DNA from 2 places in the Mesorhizobium sp. 131-2-1 genome. Region 1 is predicted to be linked to the other one. Evidence: predicted binding sites of a transcription regulator. Region 1 holds the regulator's gene; the other holds the start of a gene.
What was found. The regulator LexA, encoded in region 1, represses DNA repair genes until DNA is damaged. The targets are predictions, from matches to a motif close to TGTTCNNNNTGTGTTCNG.

Region 1 (15,180 bases):
CCATGGCGATGTCGAGCAGCGGATCGTCCTTGATGCCGAGCTCGCCCAGCACCTCATGCGCGGTCTTCTGCATGATCTTGGCGCGCGGATCGTAGTTCTTGTAGACGCGGTGGCCGAAGCCCATCAGCCGGAACGGATCGTTCTTGTCCTTGGCGCGGGCGATGAATTCCGGAATGTGGTCGACATGGCCGATCTCGCCCAGCATGTTGAGCGCCGCTTCGTTGGCGCCGCCATGCGCGGGACCCCACAGGCAGGCGATGCCGGCGGCAATGCAGGCGAACGGGTTGGCGCCCGACGAGCCGGCAAGCCGCACCGTCGAGGTCGAGGCGTTCTGCTCGTGATCGGCATGCAGGATGAAGATGCGCTCCATGGCGCGCGCCAGCACCGGATTGATCTTGTATTCCTCGCAAGGCACCGCAAAGCACATATGCAGGAAGTTGGCGGCGAAGTTCAGCTCGTTCTTCGGATAAATGAAGGGCTGGCCGATGTGGTACTTGTAGGCCATGGCAGCGATCGTCGGCATCTTGGCGATGAGCCGCATCGAGGCGACCATGCGCTGGTAGGGATCCGAGATGTCGGTCGAGTCGTGATAGAAGGCCGAGAGCGCGCCGACCACGCCGCACATGACGGCCATCGGATGCGCATCGCGGCGGAAACCGGTGAAGAAGCGCGACATCTGCTCATGCACCATGGTGTGGCGCGTCACCCGGTAGTCGAAGTCGTCCTTCTGCGCCTTGGTCGGCAATTCGCCGTAGAGCAGTAGGTAGCACACCTCCAGGAAGTCGCCATGCTCGGCGAGCTGGTCGATCGGGTAGCCGCGGTGCAGCAGGATGCCGGCGTCGCCGTCGATGAAGGTGATGGCCGACTCGCAGCTGGCCGTCGAGGTGAAGCCGGGATCGTAGGTGAAGGCACCGGTGGTGCTGTAGAGCGCGCCGATATCGATGACGTCAGGCCCCACGGAACCGCTTCGCACCTTGAACTCGTGCGTCTTGCCGGCGAGCTCCAGCTTGGCGGTCGACGCGTGCGGTTTGGCGCCCAGGTCCAGTTTTGTTGCAGCTTCGCTCATTAGCAAACTCCTTTTCGTTTCCTCATGCCGGCAAGGCAATTCCTGCAAACGACACGTCGAAATCACCGGAATGCGCGTACTCGCCACCGCATTTTAGGAGGTGCGTGCCAGATTGGGCCAAGGCCTAATGTTGCACTGCGAAACGCACCTTTCAATGCCAATCTTTTTGGGCCAGTTCGCTCCTAATCGATTTGATCCGCGATGCGCGCCAGGCTTTCCCCGCGGCCGAGCACGGCAAGGACGTCGAACACCCCTGGCGACGTGCTCCTGCCGGTCAGAGCGGCCCGCAGGGGCTGCGCCACGGCGCCGAGCTTATGACCGCCGGCCTGGGCAAACTCGCGGATCGCGGCCTCCGCGGCCGCGGCCGTCCAGTCGCCGGAAACTGCCGTCAATGCCGCATGGGCGCCGCGCAGAACGGCGCGCGCCTCACTGGTAAGCAGCGCTGCCGCCTTTTCGTCGACCGGCAACGGCCGCTCGGCAAACAGGAAGCCTGCCCCGTCGACCAGCTCGACCAGCGTCTTGGCACGCTCCTTAAGGCCGGGCAGGGCCGCGAGAAGCTGCGCCTTCTTGCCGTCGTCGTCGAGCCGCGCGGCGAGCGCCGGGCCGCCTTCGAGATAGGGCAGGGTGGCGACGAAGATGTCGAAAAGCGCCTTGTCGTCCATCTTGCGCATATGGACGCCGTTGAGCGCCTCGAGCTTGGCGAAGTCGAAGCGGGCGGCGCCTTTGTTGACGTCGCCGATGTCGAACCAGGAGATCATGTCCTTGATCGACATCACCTCGTCGTCGCCATGGCTCCAGCCGAGGCGGGCGAGGTAGTTCAGCAACGCCTCCGGCAGGTAGCCCATGGCACGGTAGGCCTCAACGCCGAGCGCACCGTGGCGCTTCGACAGCTTGGCGCCGTCGGCGCCATGGATCAGCGGGATGTGCGACATCGACGGCACCGCCCAGCCCATGGCGTTGTAGATCACCGTCTGGCGGGCGGCGTTGGTCAGGTGGTCGTCGCCGCGGATGATGTGGGTGACGCCCATGTCGTGGTCGTCGACGACGACGGCGTGCATGTAGGTCGGGTTGCCGTCCGAGCGCAGGATGATGAAGTCGTCGAGATCCTTGTTGGGAAAGCGCACCTCGCCCTGCACGCGGTCGTGCACGACGGTCTCGCCCTCGGTCGGCGCCTTGATACGGATCGCGCCTTTGACGCCGGTCGGCGCCTCGGACGGGTCGCGGTCGCGCCAATGGCCGTTATAGCGCGGCGGCAGGCCCTTGGCGCGCGCCGCCTCGCGCATCGCCTCGAGCTCCGCGGGTGTCTCGTAGCTGTAATAGGCCTTGCCCAGGCGCACGAGCTCCTCGGCCACTTCGCGATGACGCGGCGCGCGCTCGAACTGCGAAACCGCCTCGCCGTCCCATGACAGGCCGAGCCACGTAAGCCCGTCGAGGATGGCAGCGGTCGCGGCCTCGGTCGAGCGTTCGCGATCAGTGTCCTCGATGCGCAGCAGCATCGTGCCGCCGGTATGCTTGGCATAAAGCCAGTTGAACAGCGCCGTGCGCGCCCCACCGATATGCAGATAGCCGGTGGGCGAGGGGGCAAAACGGGTGACGACCTTGTCGGACATGGAACTCTCGAGGAAGCGCTGAAGCGGGCGTGATTGCGCGGACTTTCGCGCGTTGCGCGTTCATGTAGCATAGGAGGTCTGGGGCGCAAGGGGCAGACCCGATGGCTGGACGAGGCCGGGGCGCGGAGGAGGGCGAGGGGACGACAGCTGGCGTCAGCGAGCGCCTGCTGTTTGTCGACACGCCGTCTGCCGAAACAGCACCGCTTGCGCTTCCTGAGCTGCGCCCGGCCACGAAGATTCCGCCCGACGGCGGAGTGTCCCGCTCGGTTACGCCAACGGCAACCGTCCGGCTTCGCAGGCAGCTTGGTCGCGTTTCACTGCCCGCATTTCATCACAGCATCGGCATCGCCGCCGCGACCGAGCTCGATCGCGGCATCGGCTTCCTGCTGGTGCCGGTGTTCCTGGCGGCCGGCGTGGTCCTCTACTTCTCGCTGAGCATCGAGCCGGATATCTACAGGCCGCTCGCGGTGGTGGTCCTGATGGCTGTCTGCGCCCTCGTTGCGCGCCCATGGGCGAAGACGCATCTCCTCTTCATGGCGGCGCTGTTTTGCGCGCTCGGCTTCCTCGCCGCCAAGGTCGAGACCTGGCGCGCCGCGACGCCGATGCTCGGCTCCGAGATCCAGACACGGCTGACCGGACGGCTCGTCAGTCTGGAAGAGATGGAAAATGGCCGCGTCAGGCTGACCGTCGACGTCATCGCCACCGCTCACCCCAAGCTGCGCTACCCGCCGGAGCGAGTGAGGCTTTCGGCCCGGGAAGTTCCTCCGGACATGATCGCTGGCGTGTTGATCTCGGGCTATGCCCGGCTGCTGCCGCCGACCGGCCCGGTGCGGCCGGACAGTTATGACTTCTCCTTCGACAGCTATTTTTCCGGCATCGGCGCCAGCGGCTTTTTCCTCGGCAATCCGAAGACAATAGCCAGCGAAGACGCGCCGCTCTCGGCGCGCCTCGCTTTTGCGGTCGAGAAGGCGCGGGAGAGCATCGCCGACCACATCCGCGGTCAGGTCGGCGGCCCCGAAGGCGAGATTGCGGCGGCCCTGATCGTCGGTGTGCGCGCCGGAATTCCCGACGAGATCAACGAGGCGATGCGGCGCACCGGCATCTACCACATCATCTCCATCTCCGGCCTGCACATGGCGCTGGTCGCCGGCACCATCATGCTCTTGCTGCGGGGCGCCTTCGCGCTGTTTCCCGACTTTGCCTCGCGCCGACCGGTCAAGAAATATGCCGCTGCCGCGGCGCTCGCTTCGATCGCCGCCTATCTCGTCTTCTCCGGCGTCGTGGTCGCCGCCGAACGCAGTTTCATCATGCTGGCGGTGATGCTGGTTGCCGTGCTGTTCGACCGGGCCGCGCTCACCATGCGCAACCTGGCGATCTCGGCGATCGCCGTCATCCTGGTGTCGCCGCACGAAGTGGTCGGCCCAAGTTTCCAGATGTCGTTTGCCGCCACGGCCGCGCTCGTCGGCGCCTATGCCGGCTGGGCCGACTATCGCGCCGACAGGATCACCGCGCCGCCGCCAAAGCGGTCGTTCCTTCGCTTCGCGTCGCGAAAGTTGGTGCTGGGGATGGGCGGCCTTGCCATGACCTCGATCATTGCCGGCGGCGCCACGGCACATTTCGCCATCTGGCACTTCCAGCGCGTTTCGCCGCTCAGCCTTGTCGCCAACCTGGCCGTGATGCCGATCGTCTCGCTGGTCGTAATGCCTTTCGCCGTGCTTAGCGCGCTGGCGATGCCTTTCGGCGCCGACGGTCCGTTCCTTTATGTCATGGGCAAGGGACTGACGGCGATGATCGCCGTCTCGGCGTGGATTTCCGAACGCTCGCCGATCGATGCGGTCGGGCTGATCTCCATCCAATCCGTGGTTTTTGTGACGATTGCGCTGGTTATCGCAACCATGGCCACCACCTGGCTGCGACTGGCGGCCGTTCCCTTCGCTCTGGCCAGCCTGCTGACGGTCTCGAACGTCCGCACGCCGGACGTGCTCATCTCGGAGGACGCGCATCTGGTGGCAATGCCGATCGGCGGCGGCGAGCTCGCCATCAACAGGGCGCGGCCGAACGAATTCACCACTGACAATTGGAAACGTGCGCTGGTGGCCGAGACCATCGTCGAGCCGGAGACCTTCGAGACAGGGGACGCGCGCTTCGACATCGATCCGCTCGAGCTGCCGTCGGGCTCGCCGTTCTATTGCAAGGGCGGGCTATGCCTTGCCCGGCATCCGTCCGGCGCGATCGTGGCGCTCGCCGATGACCGCAAGACGGCGCGGCCGGCCTGCGCCTTCGCTGACCTCATCGTCATCGACGACGCCACCGCCTACAGCCCCTGCTGGAACTCGCTGGCCCTCGTCGTCACCAAGCGCCAGCTCGCTCGTTCGGGGAGTGCCGCCGTCTTCTTCGATCGACAATCAGCAACCGCACAGGCAACAATCCGCTACGCCGTCGAAAAGCCGTACCGGCCCTGGCACGAACAGCGCAGCTACTCACGCGAGGCGCGCGGCCTGCCGCCTTACGAGAGGCCCGAGCAGCCGGGCACCAAGCCGCAGCCCGCTCAGTAGCGCCGGATCAGCCCGACCAGCTTGCCTTGCACCTTGACCCTGTCGGGCCCGAAAATGCGGGTCTCATAGGCCGGGTTGGCGGCTTCGAGCGCGATCGATGCGCCCTTGCGGCGGAAGCGCTTCAGCGTTGCTTCCTCCTCGTCTACCAGCGCCACAACGATTTCACCGGGGCTCGCGGTGTCGGCGTTGCGGATGATGACCGTGTCGCCGTCGAAGATGCCGGCCTCGATCATCGAATCGCCCTTGACCTCCAGCGCATAGTGCTCGCCGCCCGAGATCATGTCCGGCGGCACCGAGATCGAATGCGTCTGGTGCTGTATGGCGTCGATCGGCACACCGGCGGCGATGCGGCCCATCACCGGGATCGACACCGCCGACACCGCGTCGTCATCGTTGCTTGGGGTGCGCGATGGCGACGCCGGTTTGATCTGCCGGCCGAGATTGCCCTGTCCGAGACTTCCCTGGATGACGCTCGGTGAAAATTTCTTCGCCGCATTGAGGCCGGGCGCGATCGAATCGGGCAGGCGCAGCACTTCCAGCGCACGCGCCCGGTTCGGCAGCCGGCGAATAAAGCCACGCTCCTCCAGCGCCGTGATCAGCCGGTGGATGCCCGATTTGGAGGCGAGATCGAGCGCTTCCTTCATCTCGTCGAATGAGGGCGGAATGCCGCTTTCCTTCAGACGTTCATGGATGAACATCAGGAGTTCATGTTGTTTGCGCGTCAGCATGGCGGCCCCCACGGGTTCTGAAACCAGAATCGGAAAAACAAACCCAGAACAAACACTATCTGTTCCAGTTGTGTTCCGCAACCGTTTAAAGTTTAATGAATGCGTTGACGTTTTGTTCAGCGTAGCATCAGCACGCGGCAAGCGTCGCCTGCGGCAGCGGCTGGGGCAAAGGGTTCCCGCACGACAAGGCCGTTGGCGTCGGCGAGCATGCGCAGCATCGAGGAGTCCTGGATGCCGAAGGGGGTGGCAACCAGTGAGCCGGCTTCTTCGCGGACCACGGCGCGCACGTAATCCTGCCTGAGATCATTGGCCTGCATCGCCGCGCCCAGCAGCGCCTCGCGCATGTCCTGCCGGAAGTCGCGGCCGCCGAGCCGCGCCAGCAGCGGCTTCAGGAACAATTGCGAGCAGACCAGGCTGGCGACAGGATTGCCCGGCAGGCCGATGCAGCGCGTGCGGCCCAGCCGGCCGAACATCAGCGGCTTTCCCGGGCGCATGGCGATCTTCCAGAAATCGAGCGTCATGCCTTCGCCGGTCAGCACGTCGTGGATCAGATCGTGGTCGCCGACCGAGGCGCCGCCCAGCGTGACAATGACGTCGGCCTCCTGCTCGACCGCCTGCCTGACCAGCGCGGCGATCGCTTCCTTGCGGTCGGCGGCGATGCCGAGATCGAGCGCGCGGGCGCCGACCGATTGCGCGGCGGCGGCGACGCCATAGGCGTTGGATGAAATGATCTGGTCGGGACCGAGCTCGCTGCCGGGCGGCAGCAGTTCGTCGCCGGTGGCGATGATGGCGACCAGCGGCCGCTTCACCACGCTCAAACGCGGATGATTGGCGGATGCCGCCAACGACAGTGCCGCGGGATCAAGCAGGCGGCCCCTTTCGAGCAGCACATCGCCTTGCGCGAAATCGAGTCCGACGCGGCGGATGTTGCGGCCTTGCGCCGTCGGCTCGGTCACCTCGACCGTGCCGCCGCCGAGGTCCCTGACATTCTCCTGGATGACGATGGTGTCGGCGCCCTCGGGTACCGGCGCGCCGGTGAAGATGCGCACGGCTTGCGACGCGCCGACGCTGCCGTCGAAGCCGCGGCCGGCCGGCGCCATGCCGATCACCGAAAGCCGCGCCGGCACCGATGCGACATCGGCGGCGCGCGCTGCATAGCCGTCCATGGCGGAGGCGTTGAAGGGCGGTTGCGTGCGCAATGCCACCACGGGCTCGGCCAGAACCCGACCGGTGGCGTCGATCAGCGCCACGCTTTCGCTGGCCTGCGGTGCAGCTCCGTCCAGCAGGCGCTCGAGCGCCTCGGCGACCGGGACCAGCGCCATCAGGCGCTTTCCGCGCGTCCGGCCGACTTGTAGTCGCCGGACTTGCCGCCGGTCTTCTCGACCAGCCTGATGCCGGAGATCACCATAGCGCGGTCGGCGGCCTTGGCCATGTCGTAGATGGTGAGGCAGGCGACCGAGGCCGCCGTCAGCGCTTCCATCTCGACGCCGGTCTTGCCGGTGACGCGAGCAAGCGCGGTGACCCTCAGGCCGGGCAAGGACGTGTCCGGTTCGATCTCAACGGAAACCTTGGTGAGAAGCAGCGGGTGGCAGAGCGGGATCAATTCATGCGCGCGTTTCGCCGCCATGATGCCGGCAATGCGCGCCGTGCCCAGCACGTCGCCCTTCTTGGCGTCGCCGGCAAGGATCATCTCCAGCGTTTCGGCGCGCATCGAGACAAAACCCTCGGCGATTGCGGTGCGCACCGTCTCGGCCTTGTCGCCGACATCGACCATGTTGGCTTCGCCCGAAGCGCCGAGATGGGTGAGGGCGGCCGCCATGCTCAGATCGCCATAGAGCGATGTGCGTCCCTTCGGACGCACAAACTACGCTCTATCACTTCAAATCTATGCATCGTGCTCTCCGAAAATCGATTCCGATTTTCGGGCCGATGCATCCGGCGCCTTGCCCGTGAGCAGAAGCTGCGTCGCGGCGGCCACGTCGGCCTGCCGCATCATGCTCTCGCCGACCAGGAAGGTGCCGATCTTGCTCTTCTCCAGCCGGCGGCAGTCCTGATGCGTGAAGATGCCGCTTTCGCTGACCAGCAGCCGGCCTGCCGGCACCATCGCCGCCAGCCGCTCCGAGACATCGAGGCTGGTCTCGAACGTCCTGAGGTCGCGGTTGTTGATGCCGATCAGCCGCGACGAGAGCCGGAGCGCCCGCTCCATTTCGGCCTCGTCATGCACCTCGACCAGCGCCTCCATGCCGAGGTCGAAGGCCGTTGCTTCGAGCTCCTTGGCCATCGCGTCGTCGACGCTCGCCATGATGATCAGGATGGCGTCGGCGCCCCAGGCGCGGGCCTCGAACACCTGATAGGGGTCGAACAGGAAATCCTTGCGCAGCGCGGGCAAGGCGACTGCGGCTCGTGCCGCGGTGAGGAATTCCGGCGCGCCCTGGAAGGATGGCGCGTCGGTCAGCACCGACAGGCAGGCGGCGCCGCCTTTCGCGTAGGCCCTGGCCAGCGCCGGCGGATCGAAATCGGCGCGGATCAGCCCCTTGGACGGGCTCGCCTTCTTGATCTCGGCGATGAGCCCGAAGCCGCCGGCCGCGCGCCTGGCCTCGAGCGCGGCAAGAAAGCCGCGCGGCGCCTCGGCGTGACCTGCGCGCGCCTTGATCTCGGCCAGCGGCACGCGCTGCTTTGCCGCCGCGATCTCTTCGCGCTTGTAAGCTTCGATCTTGCGCAGGATATCGGACAAGGGCTCTACCCGTTCGAGATTTCGACCAGCCGGCTGAGCACCTGGAGCGCCCGGCCGCTGTCGATCGCTTGCGCCGCACTCGCCATGCCGTCGGCCAGCGTCGTCGCCTTGCCGGCCACCACGAGGCCCGCGCCGGCATTCATTAGCACGGTGTCGCGGTAGGCGCCGGCAGCACCTGCCAGCATGTCACGCAAGGCGGTGGCATTGTAGGCCGCGTCGCCGCCGCGCAGCTCGTCCTTCGTATGCCGCTCTAGGCCAACCGCCTCGGGGGTCAGCGTGAATGTGCGGATCTCGTCGCCGGCGAGTTCTGCCACCTGCGTTTCGCCGGTGGTGGTGATCTCGTCATAGCCGTCGCCGTGAACGACCCAGGCGTGCTCTGTGCCCAGCGCCTTCAGGGCCTCGGCCACCGGCATGATCCATTCCGGCAGAAACACGCCGACCATCTGCCTGCTGACGCCGGCCGGGTTGGACAGCGGTCCGAGCAGGTTGAAGATGGTCCGCGTCCCAAGCTCGCCCCGGATCGGGCCGACATGCTTCATCGCCGGATGATGCGCCGGCGCGAACATGAAGCCGACGCCGGCCTCATGGATGCAGCGGCCGATCGTTTCCGGCCCGATGTCGATCTTGACGCCGAGCGCTGTGAGCACGTCGGCGGCGCCCGTCAGCGAGGACAGGCCGCGATTGCCGTGCTTGGCCACCGGCACGCCGCTCGCCGCAATGACGAAGGCAGATCCGGTCGAAATGTTGACGCTGTGCGAATTGTCGCCGCCGGTGCCGACGATATCGATGGCGCCGTGCGGAGCCTCGACGCGCAGCATCTTGGCGCGCATGGTGGCGACAGCGCCGGAAATCTCGCTCACCGCCTCGCCGCGCACGCGCAGCGCCATCAGGAAGCCGCCGATCTGGCCGGGCGTCGCGTCGCCGGACATGATGATGTCGAACGCCTCGCGCGCCTCTTCGAACGAGAGAGGGGTGCCTGCCGCCACCTTGGCGATATGGGCCTTCAGCGCGCTCATCGGGCCTGTGCCTGGGCAACGGCGGCCTGGTCGATGCGGACGTCGTACTGCGTCTGCAACTGCGCCACCAACTGGTCGAGCAGGTCGTCCGACATGCCGGCGGTGAAGGATTTCTGCGCGTCGTCAGGCACGGAGCTGGCATCGGCGCCGGCCGGCTCGAACACCTCGGCCACCTTGTACAGGATCTGTCCGTCGCCGGTGGGCGAGGGGATCAGCCCGGTGCCGCCTTCGCCGACGCCGAACATCTGGGCAGCGCCTTCCTTGCCGAAATCGGCGTCATCGGCTTCGCGCTTGAGGCCGCGCTTGGTCTGCTTCTCGAGCTTGAGCTCGCCGGCGATCACGTCGAGCGTAGCCCCTGCCTTGAGCCGTTTTTCGAGTTCGTCCGCCTTGGCGGCCAACCGCTTTTCGGTTTCGGCCGCCGTCCAGTCCGCCGCCACCTTCTGACGGACCTCGTCCAGCGTGCGGTCGCGGGCGGGCGTGATCGATTGAACCTCGTAGAACACGAAGCCGCTGTCGGTGGTGGTCAGGCCTTCATTCTCGGTATTGGGCTCGGCCGCGAACACCGCCTTGATGAGATCCGCAGATTCCGGCAGGTCCTTGACGATGGTGTCGTCCGGCCGCTGGCCGGTGCGGTCGATCGCGTCGATGGTGACGACCTTGAGCTTCAGCTTGGCGGCGGCGTCGGCAAGCGAACTACCGGAAGCGCGCGTGTCTTCGTAGCTGTCATGCACGTCGAGCAGGATGCGGCTTGCCTCGCCGAGCGCCAGGTCTTTGCGGATCTGGTCGGACACTTCGGCCAGCGGCTTCACCACCTCCGGCTTGATCTCGGTGACGCGCAGCAGCACCGGGCCGAAGGCGCCCTGGACGACGGGGCTGACCTCGTTGGCGGCGAGCTTGAAGGCCGCGTCGGCGACCGCCTTGTCGGCGACCTTGTCCTTGGCGAGCGTGCCCAGCAGCGTGTCGGCCTGGGTCTTGCCCTCAGCGGTGACGAGTTTGTCGAAGGTCGCGCCCGCCTTCAGCGAATCGAACGCGGCCTTGGCCGCATCCGGCGTCGTGAACACCAGCTGCTCGATGGTGCGCATCTCGGGCGTTGTGTAGCGCGCCTTGTTCTTGTTGTAGTCGTCGCTGATCTGCTGATCGGTTACCGCGGTTGGGTCCATGATGTCCTGCGGTTCGAGCCTGACATAGGAGAACTTGCGGTATTCGGGCGCCGCATAGGCCTTCTTGTTGGCGTCGAAATAGGTCTGGAGCACGCTGTCGGACGGCGCCTCGATCGGCTCGACCAGCGTCTTCGGCAAGGTCAGATAGTCGATGGTGCGGTCCTCGCCGCGGTAGAGCGCGACCGCCTTGAGGAAGGTCTGCGGCGTCTTGAGGCCGTCAGAAACCGCCTCGACGATCTGCTGGCGCACCGCAACCTGGGCGCGGTTCTTGAGGTAGTCTTCTGGTCGCATGCCGACCTGGCGCAGCAGATATTCGAACGTCCTGCGATCGAACTGGCCGCTCGGGCCCTTGAAGGCCGGGTCCTCGCGCGTGAGTTCGGCAAGCCGGTCCTTGGACAGGCCGAGCCCGAGCTTGCGGGCCTGCTCGTCGAGCACCGCGCCCGAAACGAGCTGCGCCAGGACCTGGTTGTCGATGCCGAGCGCCTGCGCCTGCTCGCGCGTGATGCGCTGGCCGAACTGCTGCGACATGACGCTGACCTGGCGGTCGTAGGCGAGGCGGTATTCGTTGATCGAAACCGTCGTGCCGCCGGCCGTGATCACGGAATGATGGCCGCCCAAAGTTCCCGACAGACGCCCCGAAATACCCCAGACGGCAAAGCTGATCACCAGCAGGGACAGCAACGCCTTCGCGACCCAGGTGCCCGCCGCGCTTCTCAAGATACCAAGCATGCCTACTTCCGATTTTTGCGCATTTTGCGTGCGCCTGAGTCTGAAACAAGCGCAATAGCGCCCTTCCGGTCCACTGTCGATTGCTTTGTGGCCTGATTTTGATAGTGAGTGCGCAAGCCAAATCTCGCCCGGAGAAGCAAAGCCATGACGCCTGGAATCCGCCCACTCGTTGCCGGCAACTGGAAAATGAACGGCACCAGCGCCTCGCTCAACGAACTGAGGATGATCGGCAACGGCTTCATGAGTGGGCTCGACGCCGAGACCGAGGCGCTTGTCTGCGTGCCGGCGACCCTGCTTGCGCACGCCGCCGAAATCCTGTCACGCACCCCGGTCCGGGCCGGCGGCGAGGATTGCCATCCCAAGGAGAGCGGCGCCTATACCGGGCGCATTTCGGCCGAGATGTTGAAGGACGCCGGCGCCAGCCACGTCATCGTCGGCCATTCCGAATGCCGCGCCGACCTCAGCGAAGACGATGCCACCATCCACGCCAAGGCCTCAGCGGCATGGCGGGCCGGGCTGGTGGCCATCATCTGCATCGGCGAGACAAGGGCGGAGCGCGAGGCCGGCACGACGCTTGACGTGCTGTCGCGCCAGATCGCGGGTTCGGTGCCGACGAGCGCCACGGCTGCCAACACGATCATAGCCTACGAACCTGTCTGGGCGATCGGCACCGGCCTGACGCCGACCGCCGACGATGTCGCCGAGGCGCACGCGCACATCCGTGCAGAGCTGACGGAGCTGCTTGGCGGCGCGGCCGCGAAGATACGCATCCTCTATGGCGGCTCGGTCAAGCCGTCCAACGCTGTGGAGTTGCTCGGCGTCGCCAATGTCGACGGCGCTCTGGTCGGCGGCGCCAGTCTGAAGGCGGCGGATTTCCTCGGCATCGCCGAGGCCTATCGGAACATCTCCTGATCGCGGAGCCAACCGGCCGGCGCGGGCGGAATCGTTGCAAAGGCCGCATTGCTCCCCATATTCCGGCCACGGGCTTGGAAATGCCATCAAAGCATTGTAAGGAGCCGCCTCCAAATCAACGGTCGTATCCGCGGCCGCGCAAGGCCTTGCCAGGATAAATCATGGAAACCGTACTGATCGTCGTTCACCTCATGGTCGTGCTCGCGCTTGTCGGCGTGGTGCTGCTGCAGCGCTCCGAAGGCGGCGGTCTCGGTATCGGCGGCGGTTCGGGTTTCATGACGGCGCGCGGTGCCGCCAACGCATTGACGCGGGCGACGGCGATCCTGGCGGCGGCCTTCTTCGCTACCTCTCTCACCCTGTCGCTTGTCGCGCGCTATGGAGAAAAGCCGATCGACATCCTCGATCGCGTTCCGGCCTCCTCGAGCAAGGGCGTGCTCGACCAGCTTCCGGGCAACGCGCCAGCGGGCGCCACCACACCCGCTGCTCCGTCCAGTTCGACGACGCCGGCGGCACCCGCCAGCAGCAGCGCGACGCCGGCCCCGTCGGGCAACGGCGCGGCAACGACGGCTCCCGCGACCGCTCCAGCAGCGCCGGCACCCGCGAATCCCGCCACCCCGCCGGCGGCCAATGGCGTCACCTTGCCGGTCACCCCGCAAGTCCCGAACCAATAGCCCGACAAGCTTGTCCGGCCGCGATCTGTTGTCGTTTGAACACAGTCGCGGCAAATGCCGCACGTTCACGAAGATTCAACCGGGCGTAGACCGTCGGCGCGCTTGAGGCGTCGTGGCCTGATCGATTATACATTGCGCGCGGCACTTTCGGCGTCCTTGGGGGGCGCCGGGCGACGCCGTGGCAACAAAGCATTACACGATCGGATCTTCGCCATGCAGCTTCGCAGCTTCATTTTCATGGGATTCCTTGCCGTGCTCGGCATGAGTTCCGCAGCCATCGCCGGCACGCCGGCAAACATGGCCGCATCGCCGTCAGTCGAGATAACCGGTGCCATCAATGTCGCCATGAAAAGCGACGCTACGCAGCTGAAGCTTCTCAAGAAGAAGAAAAACCCGACGCCGGCCGATCTCGCCCAGATCAGCAAGCTCGAGGACAAGATCGCGGCCGACAAGGAAACGGCGCGCGCCAAGGCGCTCGAAGCCCGCAAGCTGGCGATGCGCGACGCAGCCAAGGCCAAGGCCGACGCGGCCCGCCAGGAATGGCTGGCGAAGAAGGGCCAGTCCGCCACCGAGACGAAGGTGGCCGACGCCAATGTCGGCAAGAAGACCGTGAAGATCATCGAGCCGATCGCGCCGGTCGAACCGATCCCGTCGGCGGAACCGACCCCGGTCGAGGCCATGAACGTCGCCCTGACCGGCAATAATGGCGAGCTGCGCAGCGAGGCGCCCGGCCAGAAGCCGACCAGCCGCGGCCTGTTCGCAGGTCTGTTCGGCGGGTCGTCGTCGTCATCGATCAGCTATCTGCCCGAGACGCGCGCCCTTGATTCGGCTCTCGCCAAGAAGGACGCCAGGAAGCCATTCAAGGTGAAGCCGGAATTCGTGCCGCAGGACGTCACCTTCACCGGCTATGAGCCGGGCACGATCGTCATCGACACCAGCGCCCGCCGCCTCTACCTGGTCGAGTCGTTTTCGACCGCACGCCGCTATGCCATCGCGGTCGGCCGCGAGGGCCTGCAGTTCAAGGGCACGGTCGCTGTCGGCGACAAGCAGGAATGGCCGCGCTGGATTCCGACGCTCGACATGCAGAAGCGTGAGCCGAAGCACTACGGCCAGTACAAGGACGGCATGCCCGGCGGCGGCGAGAACCCGCTCGGCGCGCGCGCCATCTACCTATACGACGGCAAGAAGGATACGCATCTGCGCATCCACGGGACCATCGCGCCGCAGTCGATCGGCACCAGCGCTTCCAACGGCTGCTTCCGCATGATCAACGAGCACGTGATGGACCTCTACAGCCGGGTCAAGGTCGGCACCAAGGTCGTCATTATCTGAGGCTTTCGCCCATCATGCCGAAAGGGCCGGCTCAGCCGGCCCTTTTGTTTTGACTGAAACTATTCCTTGCCCTTCGGGGCTTCGCGCCTTCTTGGGAAAAAGCCTTCGCGGCGGTTTTTTCTCTGGCGGAATCAATCCGGCCGCGTTAAGCGATGACTCCCATGGCGCGATATGTATTCATCACTGGCGGCGTGGTTTCCTCACTCGGAAAAGGCATCGCTGCGGCAGCTCTTGGGGCTCTCCTGCAAGCGCGGGGCTATCGCGCGCGGATAAAAAAGCTCGATCCCTACCTCAATGTCGATCCCGGCACGATGTCGCCTTACCAGCATGGCGAGGTGTTCGTCACCGACGACGGCGCGGAAACCGACCTCGACCTCGGCCACTATGAGCGCTTCACCGGGCGCTCGGCCAACCAGCAGGACAACATCACCACCGGCCGCATCTACAAGAACATCATCGAGCGCGAGCGGCGCGGCGACTATCTCGGCGCCACGGTTCAGGTCATTCCGCACGTCACCGACGAGATCAAGCATTTCGTCCTCGACGGCAATGACGACTACGATTTCGTGCTGTGCGAGATCGGCGGCACGGTCGGCGACATCGAGGCGATGCCGTTCCTTGAGGCGATCCGCCAGCTCGGCAACGACCTGCCGCGCAACAACGCGGT
Region 2 (15,180 bases), 760 kb from region 1:
TGACTTTCCGGTCATCAAGGCGGCCGAGCGGCTGGAGGAGCGCTATGCCGACCTCGCCGCGTCGGTCGCCGAAAAGCTGAAGGCGATGCGGACGTAGAGCGGTTCACCGTTTCACGGAAACGGCGAGCCGCTCTATCTCTTTGTTTTTCCGCAATTCCGGACAGGAGGCTACGGCGAAGTCGCCGAGCCCAACCGTTTCACACTTTTCCTGGAATTGCTCTTGCAACGCCTATTTTTCGATAAGCCTCTCGAACCGCCTGTCCGGCACGAACCAGGTTATCGCCACCGCCACATAGAGCGCAACGCCGATCCACTGGTTGACGAAGGTGAGCAGCACGCCCGCGATATAGACCGCCAGCGAGATCTTGCCTTTTGTGTCACGGCCGACCGCCCTGGTGAATGTCGTGTCCGCGCCGTGCAGGTGGCGCAGCTTGGTGACCAGGATCGTGTAGGCGACGGCGCACAGCGCCAGGTCGATGCCGTAGACGGCGACAGGAACCGGCGCGAAATGGTTCTCGCCCATGAAGGCGGTCGTCGCCGGCATCAACGACAGCCAGAACAGAAGGTTGAGGTTGGCCCACAGGACACGTCCATCGACGCGCTGTACGGTGTGGAACATGTTGTGCAGGTTGTTCCAGTAGATGCCGACATTGATGAAGGAGAGCACATAGCTGAAGAAGACCGGCCACAAGGGCGCGAGTGCTGCAAAATCCTCGCCATGCGGCACCTTCAGCTCCAGCACCATGATGGTGATGATGATGGCGACGACGCCATCGGTGAATGCTTCGACCCGTCCTTTTCCCATCGATTCTCCCCCCTCTGGACCAAGCGAAGGGTACGAGAGGATTTCGCGCGACGCCATACTGACCATCCTGTCAGGAGCGCGATGACGGCAAGCTGCCTTTGCCGGCATGATCACGATCTTCGCGGTGGAGGCACCAGCCTTGTGGACACGCTTGTCTTCAGCCGTTCGGCGTCTCGGGCGCCATGTTCGCGCGCTGGCGCGGCACGCCGAGGCCGGTGTCCGGCGGCTCGCCGGCGGCCGGCCTGCCCTCGATCATGTGCATGGTGCGCCAGCCGCCGAAGCGGTAGTAGGCGGCGGCCAGCGCCAGCGAGGTGACCGAGCCGGCCGGAAAGCTCCACCACAGCGCCTCCTCGCCGATCACGCTCCTGAGGAAATAGGCAAAGCCGGTGCGCACGATCAGTACCGAGATCACCAGGATGATCAGCGGCGGCATCACCGCGCCGGTGGCGCGCACCGTGGCGAACAACACGATGGTGACGCCGAACAGGATGAACGACCAGGACGCGACGTTGTTGATGTGGGCGGCTATGTCGATGGCCGCGCTGTCGGTGCTGAGGAACAGGCTGAGGATCGAACGATCGAAGAGGAACAGCAGGAAGACCAGCGCGCCGGTCAGCGCCAGATTGAAGCCGACGCCCGAAGCGGCGACCTTGCCGATACGGTCCCAGCGCCCGGCGCCGACATTCTGCGCCGCCATCGAGGAGACGGCGGCGCCGATGGCCAGGGCCGGCATCTGGATATAGGTCCAGAGCTGCGCGGCAATGCCGTAGGCGGCGGCGACCTGCGAGCCGTAGGAATTGACGATGCCCATCACCGTCAGCGCCGCGACCGAGATGACGATCATCTGCAGGCCCATCGGCACGCCCTTGAAGACGACGATCCTGAGCAGCGTCGGGTCCGGCCGCAACAGGGCCAGGTTGGCACCGGCGAGCCTGAGTGGATGCTTGCGCGCATAGAGCACGACGAGGATGGCGATGACGCTCACCGTCTGGCCGATCAGCGTCGCGGTGGCTGACCCGGCAATGCCGAGTTCGGGGAAGGGGCCGATGCCGCGGATGAGCAGCGGGTTGAGCACGATGTCCAGCAGAACGGCCAACGCCATGAATACGAACGGGGTGCGTGAATCGCCGGCGCCGCGCAGGACCGTCATGACGAAGGACAAGAGGTTCATCATCGGCACGGCGACGAAGATGATGCGCAAGTAGGAGCGCGCCAGCGGCAGCGCGTCGGCCGGCGTGCTGAGCGTGTTGAGTATGGCGTCGACCCAGACCCAGCCGCAGACGGCGAACACCACCGAGACGAGGAAGAAGAAGGTGGCGCTGGTGCCGACGATGCGGCGCGCCTCCGGCAGGTCGCGGGCGCCAACCGACTGCGCCACCAGGATGGTGGCGGCCATGCCGATGCCGAACACCGTGCCGAGGATCAGGAACAGCACCAGATTGGCGTTGGAGGTCGCGGTCAGCGCCGCTTCGCCGAGGAAGCGGCCGACCCAGACGGCGTTGATCGAGCCGTTGAGCGACTGCAGCACGTTGGAACCGAGCACGGGCAGGGCGAACAACAGCAGCGTGCGCGGGATCGGGCCGCTGGTGAGGTCGCCGGTGCGCCGGCGGGCGTGCGTCTTCTCATCCATGGTGGGCTGTTTGGCAAAGGCTGGTTTTTGAGTCCGGTCGGTGGATGATTGCCGATTTAACGGGACAGGTCGATCCGGCATCGGAAATTCGCCTGGAGCCGGATGATTTCAGGTCGAAACGACCTGAAATCTGAATCCGTCTCCAAATCAAAGAGATAGAGCATGATGTCACCCGAAAACCGCTTCACACTTTTCGGCATCATGCTCTGACGTGTCCTGGCTCGGTCATGTTCTCAAAGCTTCCCGAATGGGATATTGATCCCGGGTGCGTGGGGACGCACTCGTTAGATCTTATGGATAGCTGGGGGATCATGTCCGATAGTCCGCTGTTTCTTGAGCGCCTGAACCGGCGTGTGTTTCTCGGTGCATCCGCCTTGGGCGCGGCCTCCGTTGCGCTTTCGGCATGCACCACGACGGACGTGGCACCGTCGCCAGCGGCGCCGCCAGTACCCGCGCCGCCGCCGCCAAGCGAGTCGGCTTTCGGGGCTGCCGAAAGCATGTATGCGGCGCGTGTCGACGAGGGCTATCAGCTGCCGGCAATTCCGGTAGCCAAGCTCGATCCGAAGTTCGTACGCCAGATCGTGCCCGACCCGACCGGAGAAAAACCTGGCACGATCGTCGTCGATACCTCCGAGCACTTCCTCTATCTGGTGCGCGACGGCGGCCAGGCCATCCGCTATGGCGTCAGCCTCGGCAAGGCCGGTTTCGGATGGACCGGCAGCGCCGTGGTTCAGGCAAGGAAGAAATGGCCGGTCTGGACGCCGCCGCCGGAAATGATCCAGCGCCGGCCGGAACTGGCGAAATACAAGGACGGCATGCCGCCCGGCCCGCAGAGCCCGTTGGGCGCCCGGGCGCTCTATCTTTTCCGCGATGGCAAGGACACGATGTACCGACTGCACGGCACGCCGGAGTGGGATTCCATCGGCAAGAACGCTTCGTCCGGCTGCGTGCGCTTCATGAACCAGGACATCATCGACCTCTACAGCCGGGTCGACGGCGTCGCGCAGGTCTACGTGCGCCCGAACCTGTCGCCCGCCGGGAAGATCAGCGCCGTGTCTAACCGGACGGCCGAGCCGATCGATGCCGGCGTGCCAAGGGACGCCGAGTTCTTGAAGTAGGCACCTTCACGGCATCGGTGATCGTCGACAAGAGTTTGGAGGCGAACGCGCTCGGCGGGTCCGCTTCCCTGTCTCGTGCTAGTTCGTCGCGAGGTTCGGCAGCGTGACCTGATAGACCAGGAACATGGTGTCGACGTCGGCGCCGTCCTCGGCCTTGTAGGGCGCACCGACCTGGAAGCCGTCCTGGGTCAGGAAGTCGTTGTCATTGGCGACGAACAGGAAGTAGTCGTCGGGCAGCTTGGGATCGAGCACGCTGACCAGCGACATCGCCTCCCACTTCTCCGAGAGGTTGTCCTTGTCGTTGGGCTTGCCGTTGTGCAGGCCGAAGCGGCCAAGCTGGGCCTTGTCGTTGATGTCGATGAACGGCGTGACCTTGGCCGGTGTCACCGATGGATCGAGCACGCCCTTCGGCGCCACCGGCTTGTCGGCGGCGTCGAACGGACCGCCGGCGATGTCGGTCGCGCCGGAGAGGTCGACGATATTGATCTTGCGATAGAGCGACTCTTCGCCCTTCACACCCTGGCCGTTGCCGCTGTCGCGGGTGAGCATCAGGAAGCTGTTGCCGGAGAGCGCCACGATCTCGCTCTGCGCCGCCACCTTGGTCTTGTCCTTGGCGTCCTTGAACACCGGCAGCGGCACGACATATTCGTGCGCCAGCTTGAGATGGGCGAGGTCGGAGGCGTCATAGACCAGCGCCCTGGTGTTCTGGCGGGTCGATCCGGAATCGCCGCCATCCTGGCGCGGCGCCGACTGCAGCACGGCGATAAGCAACTTGCCGTCCGGCGTCAGCGACATGCCTTCCAAGCCCTGGTTGTTCTGGCGGCCGGTCTCGGGATCCTTCGGATCGGGCTCGGCAGCATCTGGGCCCGGATTGTCGGAGGCGAAGTTCGGCTTGCCGTGGCGCATCGGCACCAGGGCCGCCGGCGGTTGGGTGGCCGACATGAGGCGGCCTTCAGCCGAGAAACGATAGATGTTCGGACCGTATTCGTCGGAGATGAACATGGTGCCGTCGGGCAGCCGCACAATCGCCTCGTCGTCGAGCGACAGCTTGCCATTGTCAGCCTGCGGCAGGATCGGCATGTCGCCGGCGGCGGGACGCACGCCGTTCAGCGGGTCGAGACCGGTGGCATCAGTGCCCTTGTCGTCGGTCAGGAGCATGGTGTCGGCGAGCGTCGCCTTGACGCCCGACTGCTCCTGTCCGGCGGCGGGCGCGGCGCCCGGGGCGGTCGGGGCCAGATCGATCGAAATGGTGTTGAGGCGGGCCCGGTAGTCGGTGGTGCCGACGACGTTGTAGCCGCGATCCGGCAGCAGCCAGAGCGAGCCCTTGTACGCGTTACCCTCACGCGACCAGCCCTTGACGTCGATCGCCATGCCGGAGCCGGAGCCGAAGGTCTCGCCGAACTTGTCCTTCTGGCTGGCGGGGATGCGGCCGACGCCGACCAGCCCCTTGTTGACATAGGCGACGCCATCGGCGAGCGCCGGTGTCAGGGCAGTGAACAAAGCGAGCGCGACGCCGAGCGAGACAGTTCGGTGCAGGTTTTTCATCGATATCCCCTTGTGACGAGCAGAACGGCCAATGGCTGAAAGGGCGCGGCATCGACGATGCGGCCCCGGGTCCGTTGCGTGGTCTAGGACCTGAACGTGATGGTTGCGTGACAGGAGGGGTGCACTTGCCTTCTCCCCTTGTGGGAGAAGGTGGCCGAGCGAAGCTCGGACGGATGAGGGGTGCTGGACGGAGCGCTACCTTGAAGATGCAAACGCTTAAAATCTCTAGTATCTTTTGACGCCGCGTTTCTTCCAGCACCCCTCATCCGTCTCGGCGCTACGCGCCGATCCACCTTCTCCCACAGGGGGAGAAGGGAAGGGCACTAGTCACTCTCTCTTGCGATCAGCTCCAGCGGCCAGACCTCGCGCATGATGCGCGCCCCTTCCGAGCCGGCGAAGGCGGGCAGCGAGGCGAGCAGCATTTCGGCCAGCCGCCGGCCCATCGGCTCCAGCGCCGGGCGGAAGGCGGTCAGCGCCGGCGAGAAATAGCGGCAGAGCGGGGTATCGACGATGACGATCACCGCGATGTCGTGGCCGGGCCTGATACCCATCTCGGCGAGCGCCTTGCAGCCGCCGAGCGCCATGGCGTCGTTGTTGAAGATGATGGCGGTCGGCCGGTCCTTTGCCAGCATCACGCGCGGCGTCACCTGGTAGCCGCCGGCCTCGTTGATGAAGCCGTCGGCGATCAGGGCGGGGTCGACCTCGATGCCGTGTCGCTTCAGGGCCTTGCGGTAGCCATCGAGGAACAGGTAGCCGAAATTGAGGTTGAGGGCAGGGCGGATGGCGGCGATGCGGCGGTGGCCGCGCGCCACCAGCCGGTCGACGGCGTCGCTGCCGGCCTTCTCGAAATCGAGATCCAGCGAAGGGTATGACTTTCCGCCCGAGCGGCTGCGGCCGAGCGTGGCGAAGGGAAAGCCCCTCTCGGTCAGGTAGTCGATGCGCTCGTCCTCGCGCCGCGTCCAGGCCAGCACCACCGCGTCGGCCCGGCGCGTCTCGACGACGCGGCGCAGGCGTTCCTGCTGGTAGTCGCCGGGCGCGCCCATCACCACGGTCAGGTCGAGCCCGCTTTCGGCGAGCCTGCCCTGCAGCCCGATCAGGAGCGGGATGAAGAACGGTTCGCCATATTGCTGGTCGCCCGGATGCGGCTGCAGCATGAAGGCGATCGAATGGGTGGCCCCTTGCCGCAAGCTGCGGCCGGACTGGTTGGGGGCGTAGTTCAGCTTCTTGGCCGCTTCCAGCACGCGCTGGCGCGTGTCGGCATTGACGTCGGCGCGGCCGTTCAGCGCGCGCGACACGGTGCCGATCGAAATGTTCAGATGACGCGCAAGGTCGTGGATGCTGGACGCCAAGGACGGTTCTCCCCCTGCCTTGGCTAGCACTGGCTGCCGCTCAGGCCAAGACTTCGGGACGATTTTTGCAAGCAGCCAGTTGACATTCTACGTCATCGGGTGTGTTCTCGTAAACGTTTACGGAAAAACGTTTACGGTGATGCCGTGGATGCCGTGACGATCGGCCTGGAGGGGCCGAGCGGAGGAGGAACACTGGGTGATGAAGGTCGTCCTGGCCGGCTGCGGAGCGATGAGCAGGCAGTGGCTCGATGCCGCGAGGCAGATCGACGGGCTCGCGATTGTCGGCCTTGTCGATCTTGACGCCGAGCGGGCGCAGGCGAGAGCGCGCGAATACGCGCTTTCCACCGCCGTCATCGGCACCAATCTCGACGCTGTCCTTGATCAGACCAAGCCCGATGCAGTGTTCGATGTCGTCGTTCCCGCCGCACGGCGCGAAGTCGCCTTTGCAGCCTTCGCCCACAATTGCCATCTGCTCACCGAAAAGCCGCTGGCCGACACGCCGGAGAATGCCCGCGCCATCATCGAGGCCGCGAGCCGGGCAAAGCGCATCCATGCCGTCGTCCAGAACCGTCGCTACGTCGCCAATGTCAGGCGCATCCGGCGCTTTCTCGACTCCGGCGCCATCGGCGCGGCAACCAGCATCCATGCCGATTTCTTCGTCGCACCGCATTTCGGCGGTTTTCGCGAGGAGATGGCGCATGTGCTGCTGCTCGACATGGCGATCCATACCTTTGATGCCGCCCGCTACATGGTCGGCGGCGAACCGGCTGGCGTCTACTGCCAGGAATGGGAGCCTGCCAGTTCCTGGTACCGGCAAGGGTCGTCGGCCAATGCCGTGTTCGAATTCGCTGATGGCAAGGTCTTCACCTATGCCGGCTCATGGTGCGCCGACGGTTTCCGCACCAGCTGGGAGGGTAGCTGGCGCATCGTCGCCGAGCGCGGCAGCCTGCTCTGGGACGGCTTTGATGGGCTAAAGGCAGAGGCGGTGGTGCCGGGCCGCGACGGCCTGTTCGACAAAACCCAGCCAATTGAAGTGCCGCCGCTCGACGCCGCCGACCGCGTCGATGGTCATCTCGGCATCATCAAGGATTTCATGCATGCGGTCGAGACCGGCACCGAGCCGGAAACGCGCGGCGCCGACAACATCAAGAGCCTGGCCATGGTTTTCGGCGCGATCGAAAGCGCCGAGACCGGGCGGCGCGTGGCCATCAGACAGGAAGCACAATGATGCCAAACCCGCTCCTCGACATCAGGATCGGCACCATGGTCCGGGCCAATCTCGACGAACCGGCGGCCTACATCAAACAGATCCTGCCGCTCGGCTTCGAGAGCATCCAGCCCTTCTTCTGGCAGACGCTGGGCGGCAAGGATTTGCCGCGGCTCGCCGGCCAGATCCACGAGGCGATCGGCGATGCCGACGTCAACGTGTCCTCGATCGGTGTGTTCGGCAATCCGCTGGAAAGCGGCGAGGTCGATCGCGGCGTGCTCGCGGCCTGGGAAACCGTCATCGACAATGCGCATCTGTTCGGCGCTTCCACGGTCAGCGGCTTCACCGGCCGCATTCGCGGCAAGCCGCTGACCGACAGCCTGCCGCGCTTCCGCGAGGTGTGGGGGCCGCTGGCAAAGCGTGCCGCCGACAAGGGCGTGCGCATCGCCTTCGAGAATTGCGCCATGGACGGCAACTGGGCCAGTGGCGATTGGAACATCGCCCACAATCCCGACGCCTGGGAGCTGATGTTCAACGAATTGCCGGACGACAATCTCGGCCTCGAATGGGAGCCCTGTCACCAGCTCGTCTATCTGATCGATCCGATCCCGCAGATCCGCAAATGGGCGTCGCGCATTTTCCACGTCCACGGCAAGGACGCCACGGTGCGCTGGGACGTGATCCGCGAGCACGGCGTGTTCGGCCGCCTGCCATTCGTGCAGATGCGCAGCCCCGGTTTCGGCGACAGCGACTGGACGCGGGTGATCAGCGAGTTGAGGCTGGCCGGTTACAAGGGCGCCATCGACATCGAGGGCTGGCACGACCCTGTCTATCGCGACGACCTGGAGATCACCGGCCAGATGAGGGCGCTGGACTATCTCAAGCAATGCCGGGGAGGTGCCAGCTACCTGCCAAATCCGATGTGAGGCCAAATTTGATGTGAGGATTGGCCGGCGGGAGGAGCCGGCCGGCCAGGACTACGGCGCACTGCCGAAGGCAATGTCGAAACCCTCGCTTAGCGAGGAAACAAAGGGAGGAACGTGCATGAGCATCGCGAAGAGAACGACACTTCTGCGCACGACCGTCGTGGCTGCAACCACGGCGCTCTGTGCCGCAATCTCCACCTTGCCGGCCAACGCGCTCGACGCCCAATGGTGCAAGGACGTCCACATCCGCTTCTTCGTCGGCGGCGCCGAGGGCGACGCCTTCGGCACCATCGTCTATAATGGCGCCAAGCAGGCAGCGGCCGACCTCGGCCCGAAGGTCGACTACATCTTCTCGGGCTGGGACGTCGAAAAGATGGTGCAGCAATTGCGCGAAGCCGTCGCCGTGAAGCCCAACGGCATCGCCATGATGGGTCATCCAGGCGACGCCGCGATCATGCCGCTGGCCGATCAGGCGCACAAGGATGGCATCAAGATGATGTACCAGAACGTGCCGGTGCCGACGGTGGTGGCGGCGTTCGGCGGCGGCTATGTCGGCGCGCAGCAGGAACAGCAGGGCCGCGCGCTCGGCGCCGAGGCGTTCAAGCTGGCCGGGCTCAAGGCCGGTGACAAGGCGATCATGATCGGCCCATTCGAGAACGAAAGCCGAGGCGCACGCGAGCGCGGGACGGTCGCCGCATTGAAAGAGGCCGGTATCGATGTCGTTCAAATCAATTCCCAAACCGAGTGGGCAGCCGATCCGAATCTGGCGATCCCGTTGATCACCGCTGCGCTGCTCAACAATCCCGGCGTCAAGGCGGTCGGGTATCCGGGCGGGCAGATGCTCGGCAATGTGCCGACATACATGCAGGCCGCAGGGCGGAAGCCCGGCGACATCTTCAACTTCGGCTTCGACACCAGCCCGCAGATCGTCGAGGCCTTCAAGGGCGGCTGGGTGCAACTGACCGCCGACCAGCAGCCGTTCATGCAGGGCTATCTGCCGATCCTCAGCCTCTGCCAGCAAGTCGTGCTGGGCCTGGCGCCGATGAATGTCGACACCGGCGCCGGCTTCGTCACGCCGCAGAATTACGAGATCGTCTCGGAGCTCGCCAAGCAGGCGCTGCGCTGACCTCCCAAGGCTGCCGGCCGGGATTTCGCCCGGCCGGCAGGGCCGTCGGCAACAGGCCGGCGAATCGACAATTCAAGCGAGGATACGATGGCCGAACGCATCATCGAACTGCGCGACATCAAGAAATCCTACGGCCAGGTCTATGCGCTGGGAGGGGTCAATCTCAGCGTTGACCGCGGCGAGGTGGTCGGCCTGATTGGCGACAATGGCGCCGGCAAGTCGACGTTGATCAAGATCCTGTCCGGCGTGGTCAGGCCGACCAGCGGCGACATCCTCGTGCGCGGCAAGTCAGTGACCGGATGGAGTGCTGCCCGCTCGCGCGACGCCGGCATCGAGACGGTGTTCCAGGACCGGGCGCTGGCGGTGCAGCAGACGATCGTGCGCAACATTTTCATGGGCCGCGAACTGACAAGCTTCATGGGTTGGCTGAAGGTCAACAAGGAGATCGAGGAGGCAAGCCGGTTGATGCGCGAGATCGGCTTCACCTCGAAAGTGTTCACGCCGCATTCGATCGTCGGCCAGCTCTCCGGCGGCGAACGCCAGGGCGTGGCGATCGCGCGCGCCATCTACAAGCAGGCGGAGCTGATCATCCTGGATGAGCCGACGACGGCGCTGTCGCTAACCGAGACCGCCAAGGTCTTCCATTTCGTGCGCCAGGTGCGGGCGAGCGGCCGCTCGATCCTGTTCATCGGCCACAACATCCACCACGTCTTCGACATCGCCGACCGTTTCGTGGTGCTCGATCGCGGCAAAGTGGCGCTGACTGCCGACCGCAGCGAGGTCAAGTCGGCAGAAGACCTCATCAATTTCATGGAAGACGTTGCGCATCCCGGCGGGTTGCCTGGACTGCACGAGGCCGGCGTAGCGGAGCAGGGAGCACGATGAGCAAGACCATGGAACCCGATATCGACGGCCCGCTCGGCGCGTATAACCAGCCCACCCCCAAGGAGTGGAAACACCCGTCCGACCAGTGGCTGCGCGGCTTCGTCCTCGACAACCGGGCCGCGCTCGGCACGCTCGCCGTGTTCATCGTCATGATGGCGGTGTTCATGATCGCCAACCCGACCGTCTTCACCACCTGGTATCTCTACAGCTCGGTGCTGACGACGCTGCCGGTGGCGCTGTTCGTGGTGGTGCCGCTGGTCTTCGTCGTCACCTGCGGCGAGATCGACCTGTCGTTCCCGGCGACGATGGGTTTTGCGTCCTGGGTTTTCGCGCTGGTGGTGCAGGCCGGCTATGATCCGTTCCTCGGCATCATCGCCGCGCTCGTCACCGGCACGCTGCTCGGCTTCCTGGTCGGATCGCTCGTCGTCTATGGCGGGCTGTCGTCGCTGATCGCCACGCTCGGCATGAATTTCCTGCTGCGCGGCCTGATCCAGATCATCAACGAGGGCAAGTCGACGGCGTTGACCAACCTCGCCGACAGCTGGGCCTACAAGATCTTCTCCAGCCAGCTCTATGGCATCCCGGTGCAGATCTTCTGGGCCGTCGCCTTCGTGGTGCTGTCGGCGCTACTCTACAACAGGCACCGTTTCGGCGCGCAGGTGAGGGTGGTCGGCGACAATCCCGATAGTGCCCAGCAGATGGGCATCGACGTCAAGCGCGTCAGGGTCAAGGTGTTCGTCTTCGTCGGCATCGGGGCGGCGATCGCCGGCACCTTCTCGGTGATGATCAACTTCACCTGGTGGCCGACGGCGGGCGACGGCTATCTGCTGCCGGTGCTGGCCTCGGTGTTCGTCGGCGGCACGCCGACCTGGGGCGGCATCGGCACGGTGGTCGGCGGCGCGATCGGCGCGGTCACGGTGTCGTTCATCCAGACCGGTGTGGTGGCGGCGGGGTTGAGCGGCTTCTACGTGCAGTTTTTCAACGGGCTGATCATCATCCTGTCGCTGCTCGGCCACAAATGGAACCAGGCGCGCTATCGCTAGAAGGACTGCTCACACCGCCGCGACGAACCCGTCCAGGACGCGTTTCTGGCCGGCCTTGTCGAAGTCGATGGTCAGCTTGTTGCCTTCGATGGCGGCAATGTTGCCGTTGCCGAACTTCTGATGGAAGACGCGGTCGCCGACGCTGAAGGCGGATGGCGTGTCGGCGACCGATTTGGCGACCAGCTCGCCGTCGATGGTGCGGCCTTTGACCGAGGTGCGGCCGGCGCCGTAGCCGCTATCGGTCTCGCCATAGCCGATGCGCTCGACCTGGTGGCCGGAGCGCGTGCCCCAGTTGCGGTCGGTCGCCTCGGTGCGGTTGGCCTGCGCGCGCTGCCAGCCCGGCGTCGAATAGGTGTTGGAGAAGCTTCCCGATTTCTCGGCGCCGATATTGTCGAAGCGCGAGGCGCCATAGGGGTTCTGCCTGCCGCCACGTCCCGAGGCAAACGAACCGCCGCCATAGCTGTTGCCGTAGCCGCCATAGGAGTTGCCGCTCTCGGCGACCTCGACATGGGTATTCGGCAACTCGTCGAGGAAGCGCGACGGGATGGTCGATTGCCAGAGACCGTGGATGAGGCGGTTGGAGACGAACCAGATGTGCAGGTTCTTCTTGGCCCGCGTCAGCCCGACATAGGCGAGGCGGCGCTCTTCCTCCAGGCCGGAGCGACCGCCCTCGTCCAGCGCTCGCTGATGCGGGAACAGGCCTTCTTCCCAGCCGGGGAGGAACACGGTCTCGAATTCGAGGCCCTTGGCCGAATGCAGGGTCATTATGCTCACCGCATCGAGCGACTCGCTCTGCTCGGCCTCCATGACCAGCGCAACATGCTCGAGGAAGGAGCGCAGCGATTCATATTCCTCCATGGAGCGGACAAGCTCCTTGAGGTTCTCCAGACGGCCCGGCGCTTCCGCCGAGCGGTCGTTCTTCCACATGTCGGTGTAGCCGCTCTCCTCGAGGATGGTCTCTGCGAGTTCGGTGTGCGGCGTGGTCTCCAGCGCCTTCTGCCAGCGCTCGAAATTGGCGGCGACCTCGCGCAAGGCGGCGCGCGGCTTCGGCTTCAGCTCGTCGCTTTCGGCGAGGTTGCCGGCCGCTTCCAGCATCGGGATGCGCAACGCGCGGGCGGTGTCGTGGAGCTGGCGGATGGTGGCTTCGCCGAGCCCGCGTTTCGGCACGTTGACGATGCGCTCGAAGGCGAGGTCGTCGCCGCCGTTGGCGACGACGCGGAAGAAGGCCAGTGCGTCGCGGATTTCCATCCGCTCGTAGAAACGCGGGCCGCCGATGACGCGGTAGTTGAGGCCAAGCGTGATGAAGCGGTCCTCGAAGGCGCGCATCTGGAAGGAGGCGCGTACGAGGATGGCCATGTCGTTGAGATTGTGCTTGCCCCGCTGGTAGGCCTCGATCGTCTCGCCGACGGCGCGCGCCTCTTCCTCAGAATCCCAGGCGGCATGGACATGCACCTTGTCGTCCTCGGGATCGTCGCGGTCGGTGAACAGCGTCTTGCCGAAGCGGCCCTCATTGTGGGCGATGAGATGCGAGGCGGCACCCAGGATGTGCGCCGTCGAGCGGTAGTTGCGCTCCAGCCGGATAATGGTGGCGCCGGGGAAATCCTTGTCGAAGCGAAGGATGTTGTCGACTTCCGCGCCGCGCCAGCCGTAGATCGACTGGTCGTCGTCGCCGACGCAGCAGATGTTGACGGTAGCACGAGTTTCGGTCGAGCGCGCCTTACCCTCCCCTCGATGGGGAGGGTCGTCGCGAAGCGACGGGGAGGGGTGACTGGCGCCGGCGCTATCACCCCCGCCCGCGCCGCTGCGCGGCGCGACCTCCCCCATCGAGGGGGAGGTAGGTCTTTGCGCCAAGAGCCGCAGCCACATGTACTGCGCGGTGTTGGTGTCCTGGTACTCGTCGACGAGGATGTATTTGAAGCGCTTGTGGTAGTCCTTGAGCACGTCCGGATAGGCGCGGAAGATGCGGATCGGGTGGCAGAGCAGATCGCCGAAGTCGCAGGCGTTCAGCGTCTGCAGCCGCTCCTGATAGGCCTTGTAGAGTTCGCGGCCCTTGCCGTTGCCGAAGCTGCGGGCATCACCCTCGGGGATATCGGCTGGCACAAGCCCCTTGTTCTTCCAGCCGTCGATCATCTGGCCGAACTGCTTGGCCGGCCACCGCTTGTCGTCCAAGCCTTCGGCCTGGATGAGCTGCTTGATCAGGCGCACGACGTCATCGGTGTCCAGGATGGTGAAATCGGATTTCAGCCCGGCAAGCTCGGCGTGGCGGCGCAGCAGCTTGACGCCGATCGAATGGAATGTGCCGAGCCAGGGCATGCCCTCGACATTGCCTTCGCCGATCAGATGGCCGATGCGCTGCTTCATCTCGCGCGCGGCCTTGTTGGTGAAGGTGACGGCGAGGATCTGCGAGGGGAAGGCCTTGCCGGTGGCGAGGATGTGGGCGATGCGGGTGGTGAGCACCCGCGTCTTGCCGGTGCCGGCGCCGGCCAGCACCAGGACCGGGCCTTCCGTCGTTTCGACCGCCAGCCGCTGCTCGGGGTTGAGGCCGTTCAGGTAATCGGGCGTATCGTTGCGACCGCTGCGGGCGGCCATGGCGCGCGCGGCAATGCCGGACGGGGCCGTGGGCCGCGCATTCGGTTCGTCAAAGAAGGGCATGTCTTCCGAAAACCCGGACATTGTCCCCGAATGTAGTGATTCGGCAGCGAAAGACCAGAAGTGTCTCCGTTTTGTTCCGGTTTGGCGACAGGATTTGCCGGGCGCCGTGTCTCTTCGGCGCCCGGCAATTGCCTAAAACCCTTGTCGCGCCTTATCCGATGGTTGCCCGCATGCGCTCGCCGATCTTATCGGCGACGTAGCCGGCATCGCGCGCCGCGCCATGGATCATGGTGGAAGAAGTCGAGTGTTGGAAATGCAGGCCGCAGACATACAGTCCCGGCTCGCCTTCGACAGCACCGCGATATTGCTTCACCCGGCCGGTGCCGTCGAAAATCGGCAGCTTGATCCAATCCAGTCCGGCCCGGAACCCGGTGCACCAGACGATGTTCGAAACGTCGAGAATCTGGCCGTCGTCGAGCAGCGGCTTGCCGTCGCGGGCACCGGCGACGCGGGCGACCCGGCGGATACCGGCGGCGTCCAGGTCCTGCGGCTTGACCCGGATCAGCGGCAGGCCATGCGACAACTGCTCAGGCTTGGCCTTGCGGCCCATCGGCGTGTCGACCGTGAGCAAACGGTGGAAAACGATGCGCAAGACGACCGGCAGGACCAGACGCATTGCGAAGTAGCCATTGTAGGTGACCGGGATGTGGCCGGGATGCCGGCCTGACAGACACACCTGGTGCGTGCGCGCCAGATCCATGGCGATTTCCGCACCGGAATTGCTGGCGCCGACCAAAAGCACGCTGCCCGCCTGGAGCTGTTCCGGGTTCTTGTAGGCAACCGAATGCAATTGCCGGATCGACGGGTCGAGCGACGCCGCGAAATCCGGGATCTTCGGCTTCTGGTAGCTCGAGGCCGCGGCGACGACGTGCTTGGCGATGTAGCGGGTCTGGC

Region 2: a site for LexA is predicted at 14,348-14,365, ahead of JG743_RS13340 (ATP-dependent helicase). Genes of this name have one in related genera too.

The regions. Positions count from the first base shown of each region.
Region 1 covers NZ_AP023247.1:3,523,898-3,539,077, forward strand. Annotated here, with positions in the region: gene gltA (citrate synthase) at 1-1,066, opposite strand, end outside; gene gltX (glutamate--tRNA ligase) at 1,249-2,676, opposite strand; gene JG743_RS17030 (ComEC/Rec2 family competence protein) at 2,778-5,231, shown strand; gene lexA (transcriptional repressor LexA) at 5,225-5,959, opposite strand; gene JG743_RS17040 (molybdopterin molybdotransferase MoeA) at 6,076-7,281, opposite strand; gene moaC (cyclic pyranopterin monophosphate synthase MoaC) at 7,281-7,778, opposite strand; gene trpC (indole-3-glycerol phosphate synthase TrpC) at 7,845-8,693, opposite strand; gene trpD (anthranilate phosphoribosyltransferase) at 8,699-9,709, opposite strand; gene JG743_RS17060 (SurA N-terminal domain-containing protein) at 9,706-11,598, opposite strand; gene tpiA (triose-phosphate isomerase) at 11,743-12,510, shown strand; gene secG (preprotein translocase subunit SecG) at 12,672-13,181, shown strand; gene JG743_RS17075 (L,D-transpeptidase) at 13,395-14,513, shown strand; gene JG743_RS17080 (CTP synthase) at 14,666-15,180, shown strand, end outside.
Region 2 covers NZ_AP023247.1:2,767,596-2,782,775, forward strand. Annotated here, with positions in the region: gene JG743_RS13285 (hypothetical protein) at 1-97, shown strand, start outside; gene JG743_RS13290 (TMEM175 family protein) at 230-805, opposite strand; gene JG743_RS13295 (MATE family efflux transporter) at 963-2,435, opposite strand; gene JG743_RS13300 (L,D-transpeptidase) at 2,747-3,553, shown strand; gene JG743_RS13305 (esterase-like activity of phytase family protein) at 3,632-5,098, opposite strand; gene JG743_RS13310 (LacI family DNA-binding transcriptional regulator) at 5,422-6,447, opposite strand; gene JG743_RS13315 (Gfo/Idh/MocA family protein) at 6,644-7,675, shown strand; gene JG743_RS13320 (sugar phosphate isomerase/epimerase family protein) at 7,672-8,580, shown strand; gene JG743_RS13325 (substrate-binding domain-containing protein) at 8,699-9,706, shown strand; gene JG743_RS13330 (ATP-binding cassette domain-containing protein) at 9,794-10,591, shown strand; gene JG743_RS13335 (ABC transporter permease) at 10,588-11,634, shown strand; gene JG743_RS13340 (ATP-dependent helicase) at 11,644-14,307, opposite strand; gene JG743_RS13345 (flavin-containing monooxygenase) at 14,438-15,180, opposite strand, start outside.